DNA from 3 places in the Mesorhizobium sp. WSM4887 genome. Region 2 is predicted to be linked to each of the others. Evidence: predicted binding sites of a transcription regulator. Region 2 holds the regulator's gene; each other region holds the start of a gene.

Region 1 (6,177 bases), on a different contig from region 2:
TGAGGTCGCCCGCGCCGCGCCCTCGGTGTCGACCGCCCACAGGCCGTCGGTACGGCCGGTGGCCTTCGGGCCCTGGCCGTCGGTCGCGACCCACAGGCGGCCGGCCGAGTCGACGGCACAATTGTCCGGCATGCCGAACCAGCCATTGGCGGTGGTGGCAGTCGAGAAGGTGGCGCCGACATCGGCCACCGAAGGATCGCCGCACTTCAGCAGCACTTCCCACTTGCCCTTGGTGGCGGCGAAGTCGCCGCCGTCCTCGACGATCTCGATGATGTGGCCGAAGGCGTTCGCCGCGCGCGGATTGGCGGCGTCGACCTGGTCGGCCTTGCGCTTAAAATTGTTGGTCAGCATGACATAGACCTTGCCGTTGCCGGCATTGGGCTGAATGTCTTCCGGCCGATCCATCTTGGTGGCGCCGAGCAGGTCGGCGGCGCGACGCGTCTCGATCAGAACGTCGGCCTGGCTGGCGAAACCGTTTTCCGCCGTCAGCGGACCTTCGCCGAACACGATCGGCATCCATTCGACCGAGCCGTCCTCGGCGAATTTGGCAACATGCAGCGTGCCCTCGTCGAGCAGGTTCATGTTGGCGGCGCGGTCGTTCGGATTGAACGTACCTTTGGTGACGAATTTGTAGACATAGTCGAAGCGTTCGTCGTCGCCGAGATAGAAGGCGACGCGGCCATCCTTGGTGACGATCGATTCGGCGCCCTCATGCTTGAAGCGACCCATGGCGGTTCGCTTCCTCGGCACCGAATTCGGGTCGTTGACGTCGACCTCGACGACCCAGCCGAAGCGGTTGGGCTCGTTCGGTTCCTTCGCGAGGTTGAAGCGATCGTAATGCGCGCCCCATTCATAGGCGCCCTCCGGAATGCCGAGGCGCTTGTAGTTGGCGGCCTCCTTGTGGCCTTCCGGCAACTCGCCCGAGAAATAGCCGTGGATGTTCTCCTCGGCCATCACATAGGTGCCCCAGGGCGTGACGCCGCCGGCACAGTTGTTGAGGGTGCCGAAGACCTTGGTGCCAGACGGGTCGGCATTGGTCTTGACGCGATCATGGCCGGCTACCGGACCGGACAGCGCCATTTCGGTGGTGGACATGATGCGGCGGTTGAGCTTGCCGTCACGCACCACCTGCCATTTGCCGCCCTCCTTGCGGATCTCGACGATGCTGCCGCCGTGCGCCGCCATTTCGACATCGACCTGCTCCTTGCTGAGCGGCGCCACCTCGGCGGCCTTCTTGCCGTCCTTGTCGACGATCTTGACGATGCCGGGGAACATCAGATGCGGGTTGGTGTATTCGTGGTTGACGACCAGCAGGCCATGCTCGTCCGAGCCCTCGATCGGGATATAACCGATATAGTCGTTGTTGTAGCCGAACTGTCTTGCCTGGGCTCCGGCCGTTTGTTTTGCCGGGTCGAATTCCGGCGAATCGGTAAAGAGCGGGTCGCCCCAGCGCAAGAGCACGTCGGCATCGTAGCCCGGCGCGACGTGGTGCTTGTCGTCGATGCCGGCCTCGAGCTCGTCGAATTTGAAGGCCGAGACCTCGGCGGCGCGCGCCTCGTCTGCCGCGACGAGCGCCAGCGGGCTCACGGTGGCGGCGATGGCCGAGACAGCCAGCGAACCCCTGAGGAAGTCGCGGCGCGAGAAGCGCGCGGCGATGATCTCGCCCATCGTGCGGTTGTCGGTAGGATTGACGGGCGGGCCGTCATTCTCCTCAAGCTGGCTGGTACGGAAGCGAATCTCAGGTTGGGTCATGGGCTGTCCTCTGGCTCTTGAGGTGGCTGGAACGTGTAACCGGTCGATCCCTATAGGCGCCCGATCACATTTTCGTGACATCAGCCCCATTGAGCAATGCCAATTTGCCGGCTGATGACTGTTCGCCCACGCATTGGCGCCACACGAGGCCCACAACACACGGCGAGCAGGCTCCCGAGCGCGCTCGGCGCAAGGACGCCAACCATGGCTGCGGGGCTTGCCTTGCGAGATTCCGCCTTCGATCCCGTCGCAGCGTAGCTTGCCCGACGCCATCAGCTTGACGGCTTCGCGCGCTTCGGAAACAAAAGCGGCGAGCGGCGCGGCGAAGGCCGCTTCGGGAGGGATGAACGTGAGTCTCTGGGGACTGGCGCAGCTTGGCGTTTCGACTGTGATTTTCCTCCTGGCCGCGATGGCGGCCAAACAATGGGGATTGGCGCCGAGTCTCGGCAAGATCGTGCTGACGCTGGCGCTCTATTCCGCCGGCAATCTGATCATGCTCAGGCTGATCCGCGAATTCGGCATGTCGGTGTCGTTCAGCCTGTCGGCAGTGATCCAGCTGGTCTCAGTCAATGTCGTCGCGCTGGTCTTCTTTGGAGAGCGCCTCAACACTTTCCAAGCGACAGGCGTCGTGCTGGCGATCGCGGCCGTCGCGCTGATCACGCTCGGACCCTATATGCAGCGGCTGTAATTGGAGCAGGCCCGGCATGAAATCGACCGCCAAGGCGCTGCTCAACAGAATAGAATTCCCGGTGCTTGCGGCCGGGCTGGCCATCGCCTGCGGGCTATGGGGCCTGGTGGAACTCATGGGCGTGGCGCGCGCCACGACTCCGCATGCGTTGGACACGGAAATCCTGCTCGCCTTCCGCCATGCCGGGCAGCCGGACAGCCCGATCGGTCCGCTTTGGCTGCAAGGCGCGGTGCGCGATATCACCGCGCTCGGCAGCACCAGCGTGCTGGTGCTGATCACGACTGCGGTGATCGTCTATTTTCTGCTGATGCGCCGACCGGCGACCGCACTGTTCGTGTTCGTTTCGGTGGCGGGCGGTCAGGCGGCGTCCAGCCTGCTCAAGTTCGAGGTCGACCGGCCCCGCCCCGATCTCGTCTCGCATCTCGTCAACGAGACCTCGCTCTCCTTTCCGAGCGGCCATGCGATGCTGTCGGCGGTGACCTATCTCACGCTGGGCTCGCTCGCCGCGCGTTTCCTACCGAACCGCAGGACGAAGATCTTCGTGCTCGGCCTCGCCGTGCTCACCACGGTGCTGGTCGGAACCAGCCGCGTCTATCTCGGCGTGCATTGGCCGTCCGACGTGCTTGCCGGCTGGTGCGCCGGCTTTGCCTGGGCCATGTTGTGCTGGCTTGCAGCGCGCCTGCTGCAGCGGCGCAAAGTGGTGGCGGACAGCGAATGAGTACTCATGTTTCAACTGTTTGTTAATGATGCTTGAAACATCATGATCTTTGGATTATCCATTGATACTGCAGACTCAGACGGGGTTCTGGCCGATGATCACTGCCGCGCAGATGCGCGCCGCGAGGGCGTTGGCCGGTATCGACCAGAAAACGCTCGCCGAGCGCGCCGGGGTTTCGCTTCCGACCATCCAACGCATGGAAGCGAGTGAAGGTGTCGTCAGAGGCGTGGTCGATACGCTGATGAAGGTCATCCAGGCACTCGACGAGGCCGGGGTGGAGCTGATCGGCGAGAACCAGGCCAGCGAGCGCGGCGGCAGGGGCGTGCGTCTCAAGCCTGCCACGCCGCAGAACTCCCAAGGCTGAGCCGCACAAGAAGTCGCGACGGGCTTTCCTCACGCTCCTCAGAGCCTCGCGTGGCGACGCGCTGGTGCTGATGGCGACGTTCCTGATCGTCATCTTGCGCGATCTGACGGAAGGCATCGTCGTCGGGCTTCGCGCTCGGGTCGATCCTGTTCATCGATCGCATGGCCAAGTCCATCGCCGTCGAGGCCGATCTGCCGCTGGTGCCGGAGGACGTCGCCGATCGCGCCGCCACTTATGATTCAAGCCAGGCGGCAGACGCCGATACCGTCATCTATCGAATCTCCGGGGCCTTCTTCTTCGGTGCCGCCTCGACCGTCGGCGCCGTGCTCGACCGAATCGCAGACCAGCGCAAGAATTTCATCCTCGATTGCTCGGCGGTGCCGTTCCTCGACTCGACGGCGGCAAACGTCATCGGGGGTGCCGCGCACAAGGCCGGACGCGCCGGCGTGCGCTTCATCATCGCGGGCGCCGCGCCGCAGACACGGCGCATGCTGATCAACCAGGGCCTCAAGCGGCCGCTGGTCACCTATGCCGCCTCGATTCGCGACGCGCGGGCGCAGCTGAAAGCACAATCGCAGTCCGCGTAGAGCGACATGTTCTGTCAAACTGCCGCTTCGATCGGCTCGGCAAGTTTCGGGTTGGCGCGCGCCGCGATCAGGCAGCCGGCGACGATCAGGCAAGCCCCGGTCAGCGTGGTCCAGGCCACCTCCTCGCCGAAGAAGAACCAGCCGAGCGCGATCGCCCAGATGAAGGCCGAGTATTCCGTCGGGATGAGATATTGCGCTTCGGCGCGGGCGTAGGCCCAACTCATCAGGAATTGGCCGGCAAGCGACAGCATCGCCACCCCGACCAGGTGAAGCCACAGGTCACTCGGCAGCGCGACGGCGAGCCACGGCGCGGCGAGACCAAGGATGACCGCGATGCAGAGGTTCTGGAACAGCATGATCTCGACCGGCTTGGCCAACAGCGCCTGCCGCCGCGCGAGGATCAGATTGTAGCCATAGAACACCGTTGATACGAGCACCGCGGCCGTGCCCAGGAGCGCATCCTGCGAGTGGCCGGCCTGCCCGAACTGGCCGGCCAGAATGATCGCGACGCCGGCGATGCCGGCCAGCGACGCCCACACCGCCTGGCGCCGGATTCTCTCGCCCAGCAACAAGGCTGCGAGAAAAAGCGCAAACAGGGGCGCGACAAAGCTGAGCCCGATCGCCTCGGCGAGCGGCAATCTGGCGAGACCCCAAAAGAACGAAACCAGGACGATGCCGACGACCGCGGCGCGCAGCGCATGCAGCCCCAGCACCGGAAGAGCCGGCTTCGAGCGCGGCCCCGCCGACCAGGCGGCGCCCGCGATCAAGGTCGAGACCAGGCTGCGCCACAGCACGGTGTTGTACACACCGACCGCGATGACCAGGGACTTCATCGCCGCGTCCATCCCGGACAAAAGGAAGATCGCCAGTGCGCATACGAGCACCGGGATCATTGGCGACACGGCGGCGCCGGTCAGGCTGGATCTCTTCACGGCTTGGCCCATGTGACGGTTGCTGCCGGATATCCCGGAGCGAGCGGCTGAACCAGATGGCAGCCCCGTCGATATGGCGGTCCAGCCCCGATCGACCTCGTTCCCGCCGCAATCGTCCTCAGTCGAGCTTCAGCGCCGCGACCGCGCCTTCGTTCATCAGCGGAACATAGATGGTCGAGTTGCCGTCGGTGCCGATATCGGCGCTGCCCGGCTTGAAAGTGGCGATCGCTTCCGGCGCGCCGCCGCCCTTTGTAGCGATAGAGCGTGCCGGTCATGTAGGCGGTGGCATAGATCGTGTCGCCGATGGCGATGACGCCGTCGAGGTCGGCAAAGTTTTGCGCGCCCGGCAGCGGCGTCACCTTCTTGCTGGCGAGGTCGACGGCCAGCAGGCCGCCCGGCGCCGCCGTGCTGAAATCGGGCTTGATGCCCCTGCCCCAGGACGCGACGATCAGCCGGTCGCCATCGGCGAAGACGCCATTGGGCGAGGCGAGCAGCGCATCCTTGATGAACAGCTCCGGTTTGTCGCCGTCGATACGGTAGATCGTGTCGGCGAGCATATCCGTAAAATAGACCTTGCCCGAGGCATCGGCGGTCATGTCGTTCAGGAAGACGGCGCCGGGCACATCGATGGTAGAGACCAGCTTGCCGCTGGCGAGGTCGACGACGCGCACCTTGGTGATGTCGGCGGCGTAGAGCTTGCCGCCGGCAATCGCCATGCCCTTGGGCGCGTCCATGCCGTCCACCCAATGGCGGCTGATGACCTTGCCGTCCAGCGACAGCAGCGACAAATAGCCGTTGCCATCAGCTTCGCCCGGATTGCCGACGATGTTGGAGACGACGATGCGCTTGTTGGCGGCATCGACCAGCGCCGATTCCGGCTGCTCGAAGCCGCCGGCGCGCCAGATCTCGCCGGCCTCGGCGGTGGCAGCCGTTGCGATGCCGGCGATGGCGAGAAAGGTCGAAGCGATGAGGTTTTTCATGATGCTCTCCTGTGTTGACGGCCAAGAGCTAGGTTTTTCGATACTTTTCCGGAAGCCAGTTCGAGCGTAGTATCGAGGAGCGATACGAATTCGCGCAAACGAGGTGCATTCCATGAACGGGCCGATCTTCGAGGCGCTGAAACGGACATTGAAGGC
Region 2 (6,177 bases):
GGCGCCCTTCTCTATAAGGGGCTCTCGGGTGTCTCGCTTTCGGTGTTCACGGAAATGACACCGCCGCCCGGCGACGCCGGCGGCCTGCTCAACGCCATCTACGGCAGCATCGTGATGACCGTGATCGGCATCGTCGTCGGCACGCCGATCGGCGTGCTCGCCGGCACCTATATGGCCGAGTACGGGCGCTTCTCGCGCCTCACGACGGTGGTGCGCTTCATCAACGACATCCTGTTGTCGGCGCCATCGATCATTGTCGGCCTGTTCGTCTACGAGCTGATGGTGCGGCCGATGGGTCATTTCTCGGCGATCGCCGGCGCGGTGGCGCTGTCGATCCTGGTGATCCCCGTCGTCGTGCGCACCACCGAGGACATGCTGAACCTTGTGCCCAACGCGCTGCGCGAGGCCGGCACCGCCATCGGCGCGCCGCGCTGGGTGGTGATCCGCTCGGTCGCCTATCGCGCCGCACTGTCCGGCATCGTCACCGGTATATTGCTGGCGATCGCCCGGATTTCGGGCGAGACGGCGCCGCTGCTCTTCACCGCGCTCAACAACCAGTTCTGGTCGAGCAATCTCAACGCGCCGATGGCCAGCCTGCCGGTGACCATCTTCCAGTTTGCGCTGAGCCCTTATGAGGAATGGCAGCAACTGGCCTGGACGGGCGCACTGATAATCACCCTGACGGTTCTCGGGCTGAGCATCTTCGCCCGCAGCCTTACCGGACGCAGAGAGGACAGATGAAACCGATGTTGTCCACCGACCTGAACGTAGGCGAGACGACCGCCGAGAAGGCCAAGATCGAGGTCAAGAACCTCAACTTCTACTATGGCCAGTCGAAGGCGCTGAAGGACATCAACCTGTCGCTGCCCGAGCGCAGCGTCACCGCCTTCATCGGACCTTCGGGCTGCGGAAAGTCGACGCTGCTGCGCGTGCTCAACCGCATCTACGAGCTCTACCCGAAGCAGAGCGCCGAAGGCCAGGTGCTGCTCGACGGCAAGAACATCCTCGACCGCTCGCAGGACCTCAACCTGCTCAGGACCAAGATCGGCATGGTGTTCCAGAAGCCGACGCCGTTCCCGATGTCGATCTACGAGAACATTGCCTTCGGCGTCAGGTTATATGAGAAGATCAGCAAGGCCGAGATGGACAATCGCGTCGAACAGGCGCTGAAGCGCGCCGCGCTGTGGAACGAGGTCAAGGACAAGCTCAACGCCAGCGGCCAGAGCCTTTCGGGCGGCCAGCAGCAGCGGCTCTGCATCGCCCGCACGGTGGCGGTGAAGCCGGAGGTCATCCTGCTGGACGAGCCGGCATCGGCGCTCGATCCGCTCTCGACCGCCAAGATCGAGGAGTTGATCGACGAGCTGCAGGCCGACTACACGATCGTGATCGTCACCCACAACATGCAGCAGGCGGCGCGCGTCTCGCGGCAGACGGCGTTCATGTATCTCGGCGAGCTGATCGAATTCGACCGGACCGAAAAGATTTTCACCTCGCCCCGCGAGAAGCGCACGCAGGACTACATCACCGGCCGCTTCGGCTGAGTTCATACGAGGACATAACCATGGCCCATACGGTCGCTTCCTTCGACGAGGATCTGAGGCAGATCAGCCAGCTCATCCGCGACATGGGCGATCTTGCCGGCTCGATGGTCGGCGCGTCGACCAAGGCTCTGCTGAATTCCGACAACGCGCTGGCGCAGCGCGTGGTCTCCGACGATGCCATCATGGACGCGCGCCAACGCGAGCTCGACCATCGCGCCATCACGCTGATTGCCAAACGCCAGCCGATGGCCGACGACCTGCGCAGCGTCGTTGGCGCCATCCGGATGGCCGGCGATCTCGAGCGCATCGGCGACCTTGCCAAGAACATCGCTAAGCGCGTCGGCTCGGTCGGCATCAGCGCCGCGCCGCGCGACCTTTCGCACTCCATCGATTCGATGGCGCAGCTGGTGCTGATCCAAGTGCAGGGCGTGATCGAGGAATACACGGCCGGCGACGCCACGGCGCTCGCCAAGCTCCGCAACGACGACGAGCGCATCGACGTCAAATACACCTCCGTCTTCCGCGAGCTCCTGACCTACATGATGGAGGATCCGCGCAACATCACGGCTTGCACGCATCTGTTGTTCTGCGCCAAGAATCTGGAGCGCATCGGCGACCACGTCACCAACATCGCCGAGAACGCCTACTATGTGCTGACCGGCACGCAATTGCCCGCGAATCGTCCTAAGCAGGACGAGACGACGATGTCGGCGCCGGCGGCCTGACAGCGAAGGTGCCTGCTATATGATCGCGCCACGCATCATGGTGGTGGAGGACGAGGAACCGCTGGGGGTGCTGCTCCGCTACAACCTCGAATCCGAGGGCTATCAGGTCGAGGTGGTGACCCGCGGCGACGAGGCCGAGATCCGCCTGCAGGAGAATGTGCCCGACCTTCTGGTGCTCGACTGGATGGTGCCGGCGGTGTCCGGCATCGAGCTTTGCCGGCGCCTCAGGATGCGGCCCGAGACCGAACGCCTGCCGATCATCATGCTGACCGCGCGCGGCGAGGAAAGCGACAGGGTGCGCGGCCTCTCGACCGGCGCCGACGACTATCTGGTCAAGCCGTTCTCGACGCCGGAATTCATGGCCAGGGTCAAGGCGCTGCTGCGCCGCGCCAAGCCGGAGGTGCTGTCCAGCGTGCTCAAGGTCGGCGACATCGTGCTCGATCGCGAATCGCATCGCGTCTACCGCAAGAAGAGCGAGATCCGGCTCGGCCCGACCGAGTTCAGGCTGCTGGAATTCATGATGCGGCATCCCGGCCGGGTGTTCTCGCGCAGCCAGCTGCTCGACAATGTATGGGGCGAGACGATCTATATCGACGAGCGCACCGTGGACGTGCATGTCGGACGCCTGCGCAAGGCGGTCAACAACGGCCGGATGCCGGACGTCATACGTACCATCCGTGGGGCGGGCTACGCGATCAGGGAAGATTAGATCCAGGGCACCGAAGGTCTGACGGGTTCTATCTGCGCTGGCGGGTTATCGAGACGCTGGTGCTTCGCCGTCCACGGGCGGAGCACGAAGCGTCGCGACGCGGCGCAGACCCGACGATCCACGCGACTTCCACGCGCCGCGGCGGTGCAGAAATTCTGCTCCGCTCATCCGACGATTGAGGTAATGGCATGGATTCCAGGGTCTCCGCGACGGAGCTTCGCTCCTGCTCCGCCCTGGAATGACGAAGCTGCGGGGCCTTCGCTAATCTCCGGCGTCTGCAGGACGCACAGAAGCCAACGATCGCTATCGAAGCTGCTCAGGCCACGTTCTTGCCCGCTCTTGCCTGCACGCCCGGGGCGAAAATCTCCTGGTCGACGAAGGTCAGCGCGCGCACGGCGCAGCCTTCGCGGATCAGCGGCAATTCGTTCGGCTCGGTATCGAAGGAGATCGAGTTTGAATGCTGGCCTCCGGCGGTCTGGCCGATCGCCTCGCGCAGCGCCGGCTCGATCAGGTCAAAGGCGGCGGCGCTGACGCCGACCATGGCGACCGGCGCCGGGTCGATCAGCGCGAACAGGCTGCCAAGGCCGAAGCCCAGCGCCTCGCCGGCCCGGCGATAGGCCTCGCGCTCCGGGCCATCCGTCTCGCGCGCCTTGGCGGCGAGCGCCCGCATGTCGGCGTCGCCGACATCGACCGGCTCGGCGTCCTCGCTCATCTTCATGGCGCTGCGCCAGATGGCGTAGTTGCCGGCATAGGCCTCGACGCAGCCGCGGCGTCCGCAACGGCAGAGCGCGCCGCCCGGACGATGGATCATGTGGCCGAACTCGCCGCCGGAAGAATGCGTGCCGGTGAACAGCTCGCCCTTCAGCACCAGGCCCATGCCGATGCCGTGCGAGAGCAGGATGGCGATGAAATTGTCGCGATAGCGGTGGGGATCGCGCCACTGCAGCGCCACCGCCATCATGTTGCAGTCGTTTTCCATGGTGGCCGGAATGCCGAATTCCTTTTCCAGGATGTCGGCGAAGGGAATGTCGGTCAGCGGCGTGATCGGCGACCATAGCATGGCGCGGGCATGGGAATCGGTGATGCCCTGGATGCCCATGGCGATGCGGGCGACGCTGCCGACGTCGAGGTCCGGATCGTCCAACCGGCGCCGCACGATCGCCAAGCATTCGCCGATCAGCTCGTTGCGCGGCATGGTGAGGGTATCGAGGCGGCGCTGCTCCTCGGCGATGACCTGGCCCGCATAATCGATAACGGCGACCGAGAGGAAATTGAGCGACAGCACCACCGTCACCACCGCCGCCGCCTCAGGCTTGAGCGCGAGGCCCACCTGTGGCCGGCCGCGCTTCAGAGACGCGGTCTCGCTCGGCTTGCTCTCGGCCAAGACGCCTTCCTGGATCAGGTCGGAAGAGATCGCCGAAATGGTCGAATGGCTGAGCCCGGTGGTCGCGGCGATTTCCGTGCGCGACGGCTGGCCGGCCCGGCGCACGGCCGAGAGCACCATGGCGCGGTTGCGCCGGCGCAGATCGTCGTGGCGGATTCCGACCGACATTTTTGTCTCCTCCCAGTCAGCGCGGCCTCTCGATCATGCACAGGACTCGGCGACGCGCCAGATCGGTTCAGTCCCGCACGCCGGCACCCGAACCGTCCTGGTCTTACAAGTTTCGGTGGACCGGGCTGCGCCTCCTCCCGAACTGTTCCGCGATAGTGGCAGAAGCGGTCGGCACTGTCATTATTTATTGCGGGTCTCGAAAAAAGTACGTGACCACCTCAAAAACCGTCAGAATTGCAGTTGACAGCGCCTTAGCCTTGGATCAGTATTTTTTCGAGGCTCGAAAAAAAGCCTCATCGCCTTCGGGCCAGTCTGGGTCGCGCCGCGAGGGGCGCAGGGAGGATATCATGAAGAGATTCGCAGCCGCCATTCTGGCGGGCGTCGCCATGTCGTTGACGTTGGCGTCGGTCGCGCAGGCGAAGGACAAGGTGATCGGCGTTTCGTGGTCCAATTTCCAGGAAGAGCGCTGGAAGACCGACGAAGCGGCGATGAAGAAGGCGATCGAGGCCGCCGGCGACAAGTACATATCCGCCGACGCACAGTCCAATCCAGGCAAGCAGCTGACCGACGTCGAAAGCCTGATCTCGCAGGGCGCCAATGCGTTGATCATCCTGGCGCAGGACGCCTCGGCGATCGGGCCGGCGGTGCAGAAGGCACTCGACGAAGGCATTCCGGTCGTCGGCTACGACCGCCTGATTGAGAACAAGGACGTGTTTTATCTGACCTTCGACAACAAGGAAGTCGGCCGCATGCAGGCCCGCGAGGTGTTCAAGGCCAAGCCCGAGGGCAATTACGTCTTCATCAAGGGCTCGGGCGCCGACCCGAACGCCGATTTCCTGTTCTCCGGCTCGATGGAAGTGCTGAAGGAAGCCATCGACAGCGGCAAGATCAAGAATGTCGGCGAGGCCTATACCGATGGCTGGCTTCCCGCCAATGCGCAGAAGAACATGGAGCAGTTCCTGACCGCCAACGACAACAAGGTCGACGCGGTGGTGGCGGCCAATGACGGCACCGCCGGCGGCGTCGTCGCGGCTCTGACGGCGCAAGGGCTGGCCGGCACCGTTCCGGTCTCGGGCCAGGACGGCGACCATGCCGCGCTCAACCGCATCGCGCTCGGCACCCAGACGGTGTCGGTGTGGAAGGACGCGCGCGAGCTCGGCAAGCACGCCGCCGAGATCGCCTCGCAGCTCGCCGACGGCAAGAAGATGACCGACATCGCGGGCGCCAAGGACTTCACGACGCCTGGCGGCAACACCGTCAAGTCGCTGTTCCTGACCCCGGTCGCAATCACCAAGGATAATCTCAACCTCGTCATCGACGCGGGTTGGATCAAGAAGGATGAAGTCTGCGCGGGCGTTGCCGCCGGCAGCGTCGCGGTCTGCAACTAAGCTGGCCGTCAGGTTCAAACGCAGCGCCGCGGCCCGACAGCCGCGGCGTTTCTCCAAAGGCTTTCGGGCGTACTGAAGCCGGAGACCATTGGGGCAGTTCACTGTCCGGCAGGATCGCCGAACTGCTCCAGCCGTTTGTTTCCGCGCAATTCCAGGCGGCCACGCACTTTTCCTGGAATTGCTCTAGCATCGTGGTCCGGCATCGCGCCAGACGGCAAGCCGGTGGGAGGAGATCATGACCGATACGACCTCTGATACGCCG
Region 3 (6,177 bases), on a different contig from region 2:
TCGACCAACGCCGCCTGTCCCTCCGACGCGCAGGTGATCGGCGCCGTGCAACGCGTGATGGGCTCGGGCGTCACGCTTTTGCATGCCGCCGGCGGGCTGCCCGGCGAATTGCACAAGCTCTGGCAAGCGGGCGCGCCCGGTTCCTATCACGCCGAATACGGCTTCTCGACCATGGGCTACGAGATCGCCGGCGGACTCGGCGTCAAGATGGCGAAACCCGACCAGGAAGTCGTCGTCATGGTCGGCGACGGCTCCTATCTGATGCTCAACTCCGAGATCGCGACGTCGGTGATGCTCGGCCTGAAACTCACCATCGTGTTGCTCGACAATCGCGGCTATGGCTGCATCAACCGGCTGCAGATGGCGACCGGCGGCGCCAGCTTCAACAATCTTTTGAAGGACGCTCGCCACGAGGTGATGCCCGACGTCGACTTCGTCGCCCATGCGGCAAGCCTCGGTGCCGTCGCCGAGAAGGTGGCCTCGATTGCTGAACTCGAGACGGCGCTCGCCAAGGCGAAGGGCCACGACAAGACCACCGTGCTGGTCATCGACACCGATCCGCTGGTGTCGACCGAGGCCGGCGGCCACTGGTGGGATGTTGCCGTGCCGGAAGTCTCGTCGCGGCCGCAGGTGAACGCCGCGCGCAAGGCGTATGACGAGAAAAAGCTCATGCAGAGCTTAGGTGATTGAAGCTGGCGCTGCCCCTCACCCTTGCCCTGCTCCCCGTGAAGGGGGCCGCCACCGCTGAAGCCTGTCCCTTCTCCCCGTCATTTCCAGGGAGAAGGTGCCGGCAGGCGGATGAGGGCAGCGCCGACGAGCGAAAGTTGAACGATCCGAACCTGGAGTGACGACTTGAAAGCCAAACTGGGCATGTCTCCCATCGCGTGGTGGAACGACGATCTCGTGGAATTGAGCGATGATGTGTCGCTGGAGGAGTGTTTGCGCCAGTCGCGCTCGGCCGGCTTCACCGGCATGGAGATGGGCCGCCGCTTCCCCAACGACCCGAAGGTGATGCTGCCGATCCTGAAAGAGGCCGACGTCACGCTCTGCGGCGGCTGGTTCTCCGGCACGCTGGTCGATGAGGACCTGGCAAGCAACAAGGATCGCATCCAGCCGATGATCGACCTGTTCAAGGCGGTCAACGCGCCCTGCATAGTCTATGGCGAGGTCGGCCGCTCCATCCAGGGTGACCGCACCAAGCCTCTTGCCACCAAGCCACGGCTTTCCGGCGACGAGATGAAGGCCTATGGCCGCCGCGTCACCGAATTCGGCGAATGGTGCGCCGACCAGGGTATGCCGCTTTCCTACCATCATCACATGGCGGCCGTGATCGAGACCGAGCCGGAACTCGATTCCTTCATCCATCATTCGGGCGAGGGCATCCCGCTGCTGCTCGATGCCGGCCACCTCGCCTTCGCCGGCGGCAATGTGTTGCGCGCCATCGACAACCACCACAAGCGCATCAACCACGTCCATGTGAAGGACGTGCGCATGAACGTGATCGACGGGCTCGACCGCACGAAACAGTCCTTCCTCAATGCCGTCGCGCTCGGCGCCTTCACCGTGCCCGGCGACGGCTCGCTCGATTTCGGTGCGATCGTCCAACGCTTCGCCGACTACGGCTATGAAGGCTGGTTCGTGGTCGAGGCCGAGCAGGATCCGAAAAAGAACCCGCCGCTGAGGATGGCTGAGGTCGGCCATAAGGAGCTGATGCGGGTGATGACGGCCGCCGGCTATACGGTCGAGACGCAGGGCTTCCCGGCGTAAGCGGTGGATCGTCCGGCCGCTCGCTCTATCTGATGCGTTTGGACAAGTCCCGGATTGGCGCGATGAAAGACTATGAACACCCCTTCTTCCGACCGCTGTGGCGGCGCATTGCCGTCGTCGCCGTCTGCCTAATCTGGTCGGTGATCGAATTCGCCTCCGGCACGCCGTTCTGGGGGGTAATCGCGCTCGGCTTCGCCGGTTACGCGGTGTGGCAGTTCTTCTACCTCTACAAGCCGGCCGAGGAGCCCAAGCCTCCGGCCGAGCCGAAGGAATGACCCAGGAGACAAAAATGTCGAAACTGCTCGTCAAGGCCGACAAGGGCCACGGCCACGTCGCCCACGTCACCCCGCAAAGCGCGGGCTGGACTTACGTGGGTTTCGATCTCCACCGGTTGCGGCCGGGCGAGACGGCCGCCGGCAAGACGGGCGAGCGCGAGGTCTGCCTGGTGTTCGTCACCGGCAAGGGCAAGGCTGCGGCCGGCGGCAAGGATCTCGGCCTGCTCGGCGAGCGCATGTCGCCCTTCGAAGGCAAGCCCTGGTCGGTCTATGTGCCGCAAGGCTCCGACTGGGCAGTGACCGCCGACACCGAGCTGGAGCTTGCCGTCTGCTCGGCGCCCGGTCTTGGCGGCAGCCTGCCCGCCCGCGTCATTGCGCCCGACGATCTCGGTCAGGAAGTGCGCGGCAAGGGCACCAACACCCGCTACGTCACCAACATCCTGCCCGAGGGCAAGCCGGCCGACTCGCTGCTGGTGGTCGAGGTCATCACGCCCGGCGGCCATACCTCCAGCTATCCGCCGCACAAACACGACCAGGACAATCTGCCGGCCGAGTCCTATCTCGAGGAGACCTATTATCACCGCCTCAACCCGCCGCAGGGTTTCGCCTTCCAGCGCGTCTACACCGACGCCGACAGAAATGGCGTGCGCGATCTGGACGAGGCGATGGCGATCGAGGACGGCGATGTCGTGCTGGTGCCGAAGGGCTACCACCCGTGTGCGGCCTGCCACGGCTATGATCTCTATTATCTCAATGTCATGGCCGGCCCGAAGCGGACATGGAAATTCCACAACGCCGCCGAGCATGAGTGGCTGATGAAGGCGTGAGATTTTTCATAGCCCTCAACCTGTTGGTCCAGTTCGGGAAAATCGTCGGCTAAGGACCGCCGGAGCCTGGGTTGCCTTCGAAAACCCATGAAAGCTTCGTCAATCCGTCATGGAAATCACCTATGGCAGCGGTCTGACGAGGATTTTCGATGCGCTATGCCATTTACTTTACCCCGAGGCAGGATGAGCCGCTGGCGCGGATTGCCGCTAACTGGCTGGGGCGCGACCCGTTCGGCGCGCCGACGCGGCCGGTCGAGGGTGTGGGTGACCTGTCGGCGGCGGAAGTTGCCTTCCACACCGCCTCGGCACGGCGCTATGGGTTCCACGCGACGCTGAAGGCGCCGTTCCGGCTGGCGCCCAGCGAAACGGAAGCCTCGCTGCGGGCGGCGCTCGACGATTTCGCCGAGGCCACGGCACCAGTCGTCGTCCCGCGTCTGGTCGTCGGCCAGATCGACGGCTTTTTCGCGCTCGTGCCGGGAAGTCCTTTCGAGCCGCTCAACAGTTTCGCCGGCGAGGTCGTGCGCGCTTTCGACCGCTTCCGTGCGCCGCTGACCGAGGCCGAGATCGAGCGCCGCAGCCCAGACTCGCTGAAGCCGGATGAGTTCCGCAACCTCTGCCAGTGGGGTTATCCCTACGTCTTCGAGACGTTCCGCTTCCACATGACGCTCTCCGGACGGGTCGGGCCACAGGAAAGCCCGCGCCTTCGCGCTGCAATCGACAGCCTGTTCGCGGATGTGCTGCAGCGTCCGGTGCCGGTGGATGCGCTGACGCTGTTCGTCGAAACCGAACCGGGCGCGCCCTTCATGGTGCTCTCGCACCACGTGCTTGGACGCGGCCCGGCCAGAAAAACCGCCTGATGTCCGCCCGCCTGAGATAGGACTGCTGAAATGACCGCCGAGACCGTTTTGAACAATGCCCGCATCGTGCTGCCCGACGAGATCGTCGCGGGCTCGCTGCTGCTGCGCGATGGGCTGATCGCCGCGATCGAGCTGGGTGCGGCCCGCACCGGCGAGGACATGGGCGGCGACTACATCATCCCAGGTCTCGTAGAACTGCACACCGATCACCTCGAAGGCCATTACGCGCCGCGTCCGAAAGTGCGCTGGAACCCGATCGCCGCCGTGCTCGCCCACGATGCGCAGGTGGCGACCGCCGGCATCACCACGGTGCTCGACGCCTTGCGCGTCGGCATGGACGAGGATGCCGACCTGAAGTCCGACGACGTGCGCAAGCTCGCCGATGCGATCGAGGACAGCGTGCGCCAGGATCGGCTCAGGGCCGACCACTTCATCCATCTGCGCTGCGAGGTCTCGGCGCCGGACTGCCTCGAGGCCTTCGCCAATTTCGAGACCGACGACAGGGTGAAGCTCGCCTCGCTGATGGACCACGCGCCGGGCCAGCGCCAGTTCGTCGATCTCGAGACCTACGCCTATTACTACCAGCGCAAACTGAAGCTGACCGACCGCGACTTCGAGAAATTCTGCGCGAAGCGTATGGCCGAATCGGCCAAGAATTCCGGGCCGAACCGCGTCTTCATTTCCGCCGCCTGCCGCGAGCGCGGCATCGTGCTTGCCAGCCACGACGATGCGACAGCCGGCCATGTCGACGAGGCGGTGGAGCAGGGCGTGCGCGTTGCCGAATTCCCGACCACCGAGGAAGCAGCGAGAGCCTCGAAGGCGGCAGGGCTCGGCGTGCTGATGGGCGCGCCCAACGTCATGCGCGGCTCCTCGCATTCGGGCAATGTGTCGGCGCGCTCGCTTGCCGGCGACGGTTTGCTCGACATCCTGTCGTCGGACTATATCCCCTTCAGCCTGATTCAGTCCGCCTTCTTCCTCGGCGATGTCGTGGAAGGCATTTCGCTGCCGCAGGCGGTCGCCATGGTCTCGAAGAACCCGGCGGAAGCGGTCGGCCTTAGCGATCGCGGTGTCATCGAGCCCGGCCGGCGCGCCGACCTCGTGCGCGTGCGCGTCGACCAGCATGTGCCGGTCGTGCGCAACGTCTGGCGTCAGGGCAGGTGCGTCGCATGATGGTTTCTGCGCTGATCGAACGCGAACTCACCGAAACGCCTCCGATCCGCAACGGCGTGTTCGTCGCGGTGGTCGGGCCGAGCGGCGCCGGCAAGGACACGGTGATCGGCTACGCCAAGGCGCATTTTGCCGGCGAGACGCGGCTGGAGTTCGTCCGCCGCGTCATCACCCGTCCGAGCGACTCCGCCAGTGAGGACCACGATACGCTGGCCGACGCCGCCTTCGCCGAGGCGGAAGCGGACGGCGCCTTCGCCATCTGCTGGGACGCGCACGGCCTGCGCTATGGCCTGGCGGCCGATGTCGATTGGGCGATCGCCAATGGTCATGTTGCCGTTGCCAACGTCTCCCGTGCCGTCATCCCGTTGCTGCGTGAGCGCTATGCCAACCTGGCGGTGGTCGAGATCACCGCTGCGCCGGAGATCCTCGCCGAGCGGCTGGCGGCGCGCGGCCGTGAATCGCGCGGCGAGGTGCTGGCGCGTCTGGCGCGCAGCACCAGCGTGACGCTTTCCGGGCTGGATGTCACCTCCATCGACAACAGCGGCGCCAGAGAGATCGCCGGCGACCGTTTCGCCGAGGTGCTGCGCAAGGCGATGGCGTTTTCGGACCTTTCGGACATGATCTGAGGTGTATTGATTCAGGTGATGCCGGCTTGCGAGTGGGAGGTTGGGCCGAGACTTGTTGATGTCGGCGCCAACGTCCAAAAAATGTGTGCAGCACGCGAAGTTGAAATCTGCCCCGCTGCCTGCCGAGATCGGACGAGGGAAGCTACTCCGCCGGCGCGCCGGCGACGTTCCGGCGCGACGCCTCCATCATCCGGCGCCGGGCGCGGAACACACCCCACTGCTGGTCGACCAGCACGCCGATCAGGATCACGCCGCCCATCACCGCGAAGTTCAGGGAGGACGGGATGCCGAGCAGATTGACGAGGTTTTGCAGTTCCTGCAGCAGCACGGTGCCGAGGATGACGCCTACCAGCGAGCCCTCGCCGCCGCGCAGCGAGAAGCCGCCGAGCACCGCCGCGGCGATGGCGTAGAGCTCATAGAACTGGCCGTGGCTCGCCGGCGAGATCGAGCGCGTGTACATGGCGAAGTAGATCGCCGACAGCGCCGTCAGCACACCGCAGATCACGTATGCCGCGATCACCACGCGTCCGGTGCGGATGCCCGAATACTTCGCCGCTTCCTCATTCTTGCCGATGGCATAGAGATAGCGCCCGAACACCGAGCGGTGCAGCACCACCCACATGACGATGGCGATCACGATCAGCGCGATGAAGGAATT

Evidence for each region. The regulator PhoB, encoded in region 2, activates phosphate uptake and scavenging genes when phosphate is short. The targets are predictions, from matches to a motif close to TGTCATNNANCTGTCAT.
Region 1: P9230_RS23755 (PhoX family phosphatase) is a predicted target of PhoB. The motif match lies at 1,816-1,832, and genes of this name have one in related genera.
Region 3: P9230_RS26950 (DUF1045 domain-containing protein) is a predicted target of PhoB. The motif match lies at 2,964-2,980, and genes of this name have one in related genera.

What each region holds. Positions count from the first base shown of each region.
Region 1 covers NZ_JARTVP010000008.1:20,714-26,890, forward strand. The annotation lists gene P9230_RS23755 (PhoX family phosphatase) at 1-1,752, opposite strand, end outside; gene P9230_RS23760 (hypothetical protein) at 2,102-2,440, shown strand; gene P9230_RS23765 (phosphatase PAP2 family protein) at 2,457-3,158, shown strand; gene P9230_RS23770 (helix-turn-helix transcriptional regulator) at 3,253-3,522, shown strand; partial or broken gene P9230_RS23775 (STAS domain-containing protein) at 3,539-4,109, shown strand; gene P9230_RS23780 (DMT family transporter) at 4,124-5,053, opposite strand; gene P9230_RS23785 (ATP/GTP-binding protein) at 5,038-6,021, opposite strand; gene P9230_RS23790 (helix-turn-helix transcriptional regulator) at 6,134-6,177, shown strand, end outside.
Region 2 covers NZ_JARTVP010000003.1:223,151-229,327, forward strand. The annotation lists gene pstA (phosphate ABC transporter permease PstA) at 1-741, shown strand, start outside; gene pstB (phosphate ABC transporter ATP-binding protein PstB) at 738-1,541, shown strand; gene phoU (phosphate signaling complex protein PhoU) at 1,562-2,266, shown strand; gene phoB (phosphate regulon transcriptional regulator PhoB) at 2,286-2,975, shown strand; gene P9230_RS14705 (ROK family transcriptional regulator) at 3,292-4,527, opposite strand; gene xylF (D-xylose ABC transporter substrate-binding protein) at 4,875-5,915, shown strand; gene P9230_RS14715 (sugar ABC transporter permease) at 6,151-6,177, shown strand, end outside.
Region 3 covers NZ_JARTVP010000011.1:2,233-8,409, reverse strand. The annotation lists gene iolD (3D-(3,5/4)-trihydroxycyclohexane-1,2-dione acylhydrolase (decyclizing)) at 1-690, shown strand, start outside; gene iolE (myo-inosose-2 dehydratase) at 853-1,767, shown strand; gene P9230_RS26960 (hypothetical protein) at 1,830-2,042, shown strand; gene iolB (5-deoxy-glucuronate isomerase) at 2,057-2,869, shown strand; gene P9230_RS26950 (DUF1045 domain-containing protein) at 3,019-3,726, shown strand; gene P9230_RS26945 (alpha-D-ribose 1-methylphosphonate 5-triphosphate diphosphatase) at 3,757-4,896, shown strand; gene phnN (phosphonate metabolism protein/1,5-bisphosphokinase (PRPP-forming) PhnN) at 4,893-5,519, shown strand; gene P9230_RS26935 (ABC transporter permease) at 5,662-6,177, opposite strand, start outside.